Regions from separate parts of the Lysinibacillus sp. C5.1 genome, predicted to be linked through region 2. Evidence: a T-box and tRNA genes for the amino acid it is inferred to sense, from the RefSeq annotation. Region 2 holds a T-box; the other holds one or more tRNA genes.
The links. The T-box of region 2 lies ahead of trpS (tryptophan--tRNA ligase). A T-box ahead of a tRNA ligase gene usually reads a tRNA of that ligase, here a tRNA-Trp.
Positions count from the first base shown of each region.

Region 1: it encodes a tRNA-Trp, which carries the amino acid that the T-box ahead of trpS (tryptophan--tRNA ligase) is inferred to sense. The anticodon was not compared.

Region 1 is NZ_CP066226.1:232,837-237,229, forward strand. Features, by position in the region: rRNA gene I5435_RS01040 (23S ribosomal RNA) at 1-1,897, shown strand, start outside; rRNA gene rrf (5S ribosomal RNA) at 1,964-2,079, shown strand; tRNA gene I5435_RS01050 (tRNA-Val) at 2,093-2,168, shown strand; tRNA gene I5435_RS01055 (tRNA-Met) at 2,195-2,269, shown strand; tRNA gene I5435_RS01060 (tRNA-Asp) at 2,281-2,353, shown strand; tRNA gene I5435_RS01065 (tRNA-Thr) at 2,365-2,440, shown strand; tRNA gene I5435_RS01070 (tRNA-Tyr) at 2,447-2,530, shown strand; tRNA gene I5435_RS01075 (tRNA-Trp) at 2,545-2,618, shown strand; tRNA gene I5435_RS01080 (tRNA-His) at 2,655-2,730, shown strand; tRNA gene I5435_RS01085 (tRNA-Gln) at 2,742-2,816, shown strand; tRNA gene I5435_RS01090 (tRNA-Lys) at 2,832-2,904, shown strand; tRNA gene I5435_RS01095 (tRNA-Leu) at 2,913-2,994, shown strand; tRNA gene I5435_RS01100 (tRNA-Gly) at 3,046-3,120, shown strand; tRNA gene I5435_RS01105 (tRNA-Leu) at 3,126-3,214, shown strand; tRNA gene I5435_RS01110 (tRNA-Arg) at 3,228-3,304, shown strand; tRNA gene I5435_RS01115 (tRNA-Pro) at 3,314-3,390, shown strand; tRNA gene I5435_RS01120 (tRNA-Ala) at 3,405-3,480, shown strand; tRNA gene I5435_RS01125 (tRNA-Ser) at 3,496-3,588, shown strand; tRNA gene I5435_RS01130 (tRNA-Phe) at 3,595-3,667, shown strand; tRNA gene I5435_RS01135 (tRNA-Gly) at 3,676-3,749, shown strand; tRNA gene I5435_RS01140 (tRNA-Ile) at 3,754-3,827, shown strand; tRNA gene I5435_RS01145 (tRNA-Asn) at 3,840-3,916, shown strand; tRNA gene I5435_RS01150 (tRNA-Glu) at 3,918-3,989, shown strand; gene I5435_RS01155 (nitric oxide synthase oxygenase) at 4,213-4,393, shown strand, end outside.
Region 2 is NZ_CP066226.1:729,800-734,192, reverse strand. Features, by position in the region: gene I5435_RS03295 (competence protein CoiA) at 1-165, opposite strand, end outside; gene mecA (adaptor protein MecA) at 354-1,022, opposite strand; gene spxA (transcriptional regulator SpxA) at 1,455-1,850, opposite strand; T-box leader at 2,400-2,631, shown strand; gene trpS (tryptophan--tRNA ligase) at 2,697-3,686, shown strand; gene I5435_RS03275 (hypothetical protein) at 3,702-4,010, shown strand; gene I5435_RS03270 (YuzI family membrane protein) at 3,994-4,224, opposite strand; gene fabF (beta-ketoacyl-ACP synthase II) at 4,322-4,393, opposite strand, start outside.

The DNA of each region.
Region 1 (4,393 bases), 500 kb from region 2:
CCAGACCACCAGCTAAGGTCCCAAAGTAATCGTTAAGTGGAAAAGGATGTGGCGTTGCACAGACAACCAGGATGTTGGCTTAGAAGCAGCCATCATTTAAAGAGTGCGTAATAGCTCACTGGTCGAGTGACGCTGCGCCGAAAATGTATCGGGGCTAAACGATTCACCGAAGCTGTGGATTGACATCTACGATGTCAGTGGTAGGAGAGCGTTCTAAGTGCGTTGAAGTCAGACCGGAAGGACTGGTGGAGCGCTTAGAAGTGAGAATGCCGGTATGAGTAGCGAAAGACGGGTGAGAATCCCGTCCACCGTATGACTAAGGTTTCCTGAGGAAGGCTCGTCCGCTCAGGGTTAGTCGGGACCTAAGCCGAGGCCGATAGGCGTAGGCGATGGACAACAGGTTGATATTCCTGTACCACCTCCTCACCGTTTGAGAAATGGGGGGACGCAGTAGGATAGGGTAAGCGCGCCGTTGGTTGTGCGCGTCCAAGCAGTAAGGCGTGTGTGTAGGCAAATCCGCACACTGTAACGTTGAGCTGTGATGGCGAGTCCGTATGGACGAAGTTCCTGATTTCACACTGCCAAGAAAAGCCTCTATCGAGGTGAGAGGTGCCCGTACCGCAAACCGACACAGGTAGTCGAGGAGAGAATCCTAAGGTGTGCGAGAGAACTCTCGTTAAGGAACTCGGCAAAATGACCCCGTAACTTCGGGAGAAGGGGTGCTCTTGAGCGTGCAAGCGCATGAGAGCCGCAGTGAATAGGCCCAGGCGACTGTTTAGCAAAAACACAGGTCTCTGCAAAACCGTAAGGTGACGTATAGGGGCTGACGCCTGCCCGGTGCTGGAAGGTTAAGAGGAGTGGTTAGCGCAAGCGAAGCTGCGAATTGAAGCCCCAGTAAACGGCGGCCGTAACTATAACGGTCCTAAGGTAGCGAAATTCCTTGTCGGGTAAGTTCCGACCCGCACGAAAGGCGTAACGATCTGGGCACTGTCTCAACGAGAGACTCGGTGAAATTATAGTACCTGTGAAGATGCAGGTTACCCGCGACAGGACGGAAAGACCCCGTGGAGCTTTACTGTAGCCTGATATTGAATTTTGGTACAACTTGTACAGGATAGGTAGGAGCCAGAGATCTCGGAGCGCCAGCTTCGAAGGAGGCGTCGGTGGGATACTACCCTGGTTGTATTGAAATTCTAACCCATGCCCCTTAGCGGGGCAGGAGACAGTGTCAGGCGGACAGTTTGACTGGGGCGGTCGCCTCCTAAAAGGTAACGGAGGCGCCCAAAGGTTCCCTCAGAATGGTTGGAAATCATTCGTAGAGTGTAAAGGCACAAGGGAGCTTGACTGCGAGACCTACAAGTCGAGCAGGGTCGAAAGACGGGCTTAGTGATCCGGTGGTTCCGCATGGAAGGGCCATCGCTCAACGGATAAAAGCTACCCCGGGGATAACAGGCTTATCTCCCCCAAGAGTCCACATCGACGGGGAGGTTTGGCACCTCGATGTCGGCTCATCGCATCCTGGGGCTGTAGTCGGTCCCAAGGGTTGGGCTGTTCGCCCATTAAAGCGGTACGCGAGCTGGGTTCAGAACGTCGTGAGACAGTTCGGTCCCTATCCGTCGTGGGCGTAGGAAATTTGAGAGGAGCTGTCCTTAGTACGAGAGGACCGGGATGGACACACCGCTGGTGTACCAGTTGTCTTGCCAAAGGCATCGCTGGGTAGCTATGTGTGGACGGGATAAGTGCTGAAAGCATCTAAGCATGAAGCCCCCCTCAAGATGAGATTTCCCATTACGCAAGTAAGTAAGATCCCTCAAAGACGATGAGGTAGATAGGTTCGAGGTGGAAGTGTGGTGACACATGGAGCTGACGAATACTAATCGATCGAGGACTTAACCAAAAAGTTTGAAACATTCAATGAACGTTTATCCAGTTTTGAGAGAACGAGTTCTTTCAACTGAATAAGTGAAGTGATGATGGCAAAGAGGTCACACCCGTTCCCATACCGAACACGGAAGTTAAGCTCTTTAGCGCCGATGGTAGTTGGGGGCTTCCCCCTGTGAGAGTAGGACGTCGCTTCGCTTATTTTTTATGTGGAGGATTAGCTCAGCTGGGAGAGCATCTGCCTTACAAGCAGAGGGTCGGCGGTTCGAGCCCGTCATCCTCCACCATTTATTTATTATGAAAGTACTATTATCGCGGGGTGGAGCAGTGGTAGCTCGTCGGGCTCATAACCCGAAGGTCACAGGTTCAAATCCTGTCTCCGCAACCAAATAAAATTAAGGTCCCGTGGTGTAGCGGTTAACATGCCTGCCTGTCACGCAGGAGATCGCCGGTTCGATCCCGGTCGGGACCGTCCTTATTTGTGCCGGTGTAGCTCAGTTGGTAGAGCAACTGACTTGTAATCAGTAGGTCGTGGGTTCGACTCCTATCGCCGGCACCATCCCTTGGAGGGGTAGCGAAGTGGCTAAACGCGGCGGACTGTAAATCCGCTCCTTAGGGTTCGGCGGTTCGAATCCGTCCCCCTCCACCAGCTCTTTATTCAATAGGGGCATAGTTCAACGGTAGAATAGAGGTCTCCAAAACCTTTGGTGTGGGTTCGATTCCTACTGCCCCTGCCAAATTTTTTAGGTTAGACTACTGTTATATTACATATGGCGGTTGTGGCGAAGTGGTTAACGCATCGGATTGTGGTTCCGACATTCGTGGGTTCGATTCCCATCAGTCGCCCCATAATAAAATATTGGGGTATAGCCAAGCGGTAAGGCAACGGATTTTGATTCCGTCATGCCTAGGTTCGAATCCTAGTACCCCAGCCATTTATTTCTTAATATGAGCCATTAGCTCAGTTGGTAGAGCATCTGACTTTTAATCAGAGGGTCGAAGGTTCGAGTCCTTCATGGCTCATCATATTTGCGGGTGTGGCGGAATTGGCAGACGCACTAGACTTAGGATCTAGCGCCGCAAGGCGTGGGGGTTCGACTCCCTTCACCCGCATCATCTATATTTCAAATTTATAATTGCCAGGATAAATAATCTTATGCACATGCGGAAGTAGTTCAGTGGTAGAACACCACCTTGCCAAGGTGGGGGTCGCGAGTTCGAACCTCGTCTTCCGCTCCAAATGTGCCGGGGTGGCGGAACTGGCAGACGCACAGGACTTAAAATCCTGCGGTAGGTGACTACCGTGCCGGTTCGATTCCGGCCCTCGGCACCATTTTTAATATTTAGCGCCCGTAGCTCAATTGGATAGAGCGTCTGACTACGGATCAGAAGGTTGTGGGTTCGACTCCTGCCGGGCGCGCCAATAAATGAACGGAATGTAGCTCAGCTTGGTAGAGCACTTGGTTTGGGACCAAGGGGTCGTAGGTTCGAATCCTGTCATTCCGACCATCTTTTTAACAAATGGGGCCTTAGCTCAGCTGGGAGAGCGCCTGCCTTGCACGCAGGAGGTCAGCGGTTCGATCCCGCTAGGCTCCACCATAATTGTTTCATTCCGGAGGTATACCCAAGTCTGGCTGAAGGGATCGGTCTTGAAAACCGACAGGCGGGTAACACCGCGCGGGGGTTCGAATCCCTCTACCTCCTCCATTTTCCGGGTCAGTAGCTCAGTTGGTAGAGCATTAGATTGAAGCTCTAAGTGTCGGCGGTTCGATTCCGTCCTGACCCATCATTTTTGCGGGTGTAGTTTAATGGTAAAACCTCAGCCTTCCAAGCTGATGTCGTGAGTTCGATTCTCATCACCCGCTCCAAGAGGGGCCTATAGCTCAGCTGGTTAGAGCGCACGCCTGATAAGCGTGAGGTCGATGGTTCGAGTCCATTTAGGCCCATTTTAAAATTATTCCGAAGTAGCTCAGTTGGTAGTAGCACCTGACTGTTAATCAGGTTGTCGCAGGTTCGAGTCCTGCCTTCGGAGCCACGGCCCCTTGGTCAAGCGGTTAAGACACCGCCCTTTCACGGCGGTAACACGGGTTCGAATCCCGTAGGGGTCATCAAGCATGTAGCAAATTTTGCTACATGCTTTTTTTTGTTTTTTAAGCATTTAATTATTGTCATTAAGGCATTAAGTATTGTGTAAATCATCTAACTTTTAATTTGCCGTTTTAAATTTGAACAAAGTATTTCATATATAAAAGATGTATGTTTTCTTACGGATTTTTTCGTGGTGAATTGTATGCTGTTCATCTAATATGGGGATAGATGGAGGAAAACGATATGAATTTACAAGAGATACAACGTTTTTTAGCACTTTATCAATTGGAACAAAATGAGTCGGAACAATGGCTTACAAATAGATTACAGCAAGTTGCCACAGAGGGAGCATATATTCCTACAACGGAAGAGCTTACTTTTGGCGCAAGAGTAGCATGGCGTAATAGTAATAAATGTATTGGGA
Region 2 (4,393 bases):
AATATGTGCAAAATGCGGGATATTCAGCTTACCAATTTTTAATTGTACAGGCTGTTGACACTGTGGACAAAAAAATTGTAATTGCTGGCGAAATTGTCGTAAAGCTTGTCTTGAATGTTGATAGGAAATAAATAATTGCTGTTTGTCTGTATAGGCAATAAGCATGTTATCCTTCTCCTTTTTGCCTCATTGTAGTAAAAGTTTTTCTATACGCCAACTAATGATGTGCTTTTCTTTGAAATTTGAGTTATCTTTAGCTCCTTTATCTGAAAACGTAAAAAAAGACTGTAGTCCTACTCATTTTGAGTGTGTCTACAGTCTGAAAGCCTCTGATAATCAGAAGCATGAAGATGTTAACTAAAATATTTTCGTACAGTTTCAAAGCAATCGTATTCCATAATTTTTTCGCCATATTCCTCAAGGCGATGAATTGTGAAATTAGAAGGGCTTAAAAACTCTTTAATAATCGCGTTTTTATCATGACGATTTAAATCATCGTCTGCATTCGCAAAGTCTACTACAAGATAGTAACTACCTTCATATTTGAATAATGAGGAATCCACTAAGTCATCTGTCATCCGTTTTGCAACGGGGATTAACTCATCAATATCTTTAAATTTATAAACATAAATGTCTGTATCCATAAATAACTCTGATTCATCCATGTCACCAAATTGAGTTAATTGACTAAGTAGATCCTCTCCAACTTCGTCAAATGGGGCAAACATACTTTTTTGTTCATCAAAATGTGAATGACCATCTAATGTTTCACCGTCTTTTAAAATATGTGCACGTGTGACAATGATTTCTAAGCCTACTTCTGACGCATTGATATGAATCCAAATCGGACCTTCTACATCAAAATAATCTTCAGTGTTCACTTCATCAATCATATCCCAAAAAAGTTGTTCACCCTTTGCTCGGTTGTACCAAATTTCTTCACGACTATAGCCGCGATCCTCTATATCATTGTACGTAATAAAGAGCTTGAGTGTATTCTCATTTACACGTTCGATGTCCACTAGACCTCATCTCCCTTCACTGTCATTTGTCGAAAAACAGTATTATTTCATTAGTATGCTTTGATTCATTGTTTTTAACCTTCATACTCCTTTGTTTTTCAACCTTTGACCACACCACAGAAAATCATCGAGCAACCGTAATCGTAATTTTTTTGGTCACAGTTGTCTCTAATTCTATTGTATGCTGTTCTTTCATAAAATGAAAAGGATATACACCGTTTCAAAGAAGATATTTGAATAATTGAAATTGTAGTAAACTATTTGTATTAAATCAAGTTTAACATACTTTTACGGAAATATATGACTTTTACCTATTAAATATTAGTTTTGAATGAAGGTTTTTACATAAGTAAAACATAAAAAAATAGATGTCACAACATGCTTTTGCATTTGTAACACCTACTACATCATTCTATGCAGTCTAAGTGGGTTTTAGTTCACCATACGCTGTGCTTCTTGTAATTGATAAGCTCTAACCTTACGCGGTAAAAATCGTCGAATTTCATCTTCGTTATAGCCTACTTGCAGTCTTTTCTCATCTAAAATTATTGGTCGGCGTAATAATCCAGGATATTCTTGAATTAATTCATATAAGCGTTGTAAAGGTAAGCTCTCAACATCTACATTCAATTTTTGGAATATCTTAGAACGAGTAGAAATAATTTCGTCTGTTCCATCCTCCGTCATTCGTAAAATCTCTTTGATTTCACTAATGCTTAACGGTTCAGAAAAAATATTACGTTCTGTATAAGGAATTTCATGCTCCTCTAACCATGCTTTTGCTTTACGACAAGACGTACAACTTGGTGATGTAAATAAAGTAACTATCATACTGACACATCCTTTCTATTTGTATTCGTTATCTATAAACCAATTTCTTAAATTAGAATTAATGTAATGTAAATCTACAGTTCCATTATACAGCACTCTGCTGTATTTGAATATAGTTCCAAGGAAAAAAAGAATACAGGATATATGACTTTGTTACAAAATATTCTGTCTATTAATACTACCTTAATGTATTCAATTAAGTATTCACTTTCTTGGTATGTCCAATGAACTAATAATAATATTCCCAGTAACAAGTCATTTTAAACATGAATTTCTCGAAACTAGTTGTTCTCAATTAAAAAACACAAACGAGAATAATGTCATGTAGACGTGTACAATTAAGACGTACTTTAGATAATATTGGTTTCCTTTTTTTACAACAAAAAAAATTCAGTCATAAGACTGAATTTACAGGCTTGCATTTAACTAAGTCTTTATACTATAATTTTGTGCAACAAGAGAAGCGCATTTGCGCCAGTCTGGATGGTCAACAGTTTTTTGATTGTTGTTCTCGAAAAGACACTCTCTACACATTAAATAGTGTAGTTAAAAACGCTGACGAAGAGTAGTACATTTGCAATATACATGTATAGAGAGTCTGTGGTTGCTGGAAACAGACCATGTATGCATTTGGAATGGACTTCCGAGTTAGCTTTGTGAACGTTCAAGTCTTCACTTGACCCCATTAGCAAAGCTCGTCCCTTCACGTTACGAAGCAAAGTGGCCTTTTAAGGCAAGCAGGGTGGTACCGCGGATTCGAACATCATTCGTCCCTTCATTAGTTTATTCTAATGAGGACGCATGATGTTTTTTTATTTTTCGAACCCCGAGGAGGAACTAATTATGACAACTATTTTTTCAGGCGTACAGCCAACAGGTATTGTAACATTAGGCAATTATCTTGGTGCATTCAAGCAATTCCCAGCACTACAGCATGAAGGGAATGCTATTTACTGTATCGTTGACCAACATGCCATTACTGTTGCGCAAGATCCAAAAGAGTTACGTCAAAACATCCGTAATTTAGCGGCTACTTATATTGCGACTGGAATTGACCCTCAAAAGTCAACGTTATTCATTCAATCTGAAGTACCAGCTCATGCACAAGCGGGATGGATGCTACAATGTGTCGCGTCTATTGGTGAACTAGAGCGTATGACACAGTTTAAAGATAAATCACATGGTAAAGAAACTGTTTCAGCAGCTCTTTTAACCTATCCACCATTAATGGCGGCTGATATTTTATTATATAACACGAATATTGTTCCTGTAGGGGATGATCAAAAACAGCATATTGAGCTAACACGTGACCTTGCAGAGCGCTTTAACAAACGTTATGGTGAAGTGTTAACGATTCCTGAAATCCAATTACCAAAAGCTGGAGCTCGTATTAAATCATTACAAGAACCTACAAAAAAAATGAGCAAATCTGATCCAAATACAAAAGCAACGATTAAACTTTTAGATACAGCAAAAGATATCGAGAAAAAAATCAAATCTGCTGTCACTGACTCTGATGGTATTGTGGCATTTGATGTTGAAAATAAACCAGGTGTTTCAAACTTACTAACGATTGAATCCGCTATTTCAGGTGTAGCAATTGAAGATTTGGTGAAAAAGTATGAAGGCATCGGATACGGTGGCTTCAAACAAGGTGTCGCTTCAGCAGTAATCGACCACCTAACACCAATTCAAGAAAGATTTTATAACCTTGTAGAGTCATCTGAACTGGACATTATTTTGGATGAAGGTGCAGAAAAAGCAAATGCTATTGCAAGCGCAACTTTAAAGCATATGGAACAAGCAATGGGCTTAGGCCGCACAAACCGCTAAGAAAGGAATTAACATATGCTCTGTGAACATTGTCATCAAACAATCAAAACCCTTCTATTAGAAGGTGACTTTGGTGCAGATCCATTATGGTGTGGCCATTGTCACGCCAATTTAGAATTAGAGCAACTGCCTTTAGACGAGTCCCTATTAACGGAGCTGACAACATGGATGTGTAACTTCGGCGAATGGATTGACCTTGAAACAGATTCATTTATTGATGGTATGGATACTTTAGCGAAAAGCCATGATGTACAAGGTGAAGACTTGGCCAAAAAAGTAGCAGAAGCATTCGCCATGCCTGTGATATTCAAGCCTTATCTTTAAGATTCGCTGTTTTATCGAAACCAAAGTCGAGCACAACACTACAAAGAACAATACAAGCTCCAATGGCGATATAAAACTCAGTTGTGTGCATGATAAATTTTAAGACTACTGACCAAGAATAACCAAGTGTCCGATAGTTCAAATATAAAATTAAATTGCCAATAGAAAGTATCATTAAGCCATAGCTCATTAAAAATATAAAAAGACGAAACAAATAAACGGCATCCTTTCTATTTCTTCTTACTTTCTTTTCTATTCGCTAACTTTTAAAAAAAGACGTCAGCCTTGTAAATTAGGCTGACGTTTTTTCATTATTCCTCTATTTTTTTGAATAATAGACTTGCGTTATGACCACCAAAACCAAGAGAATTACTCATTGCATA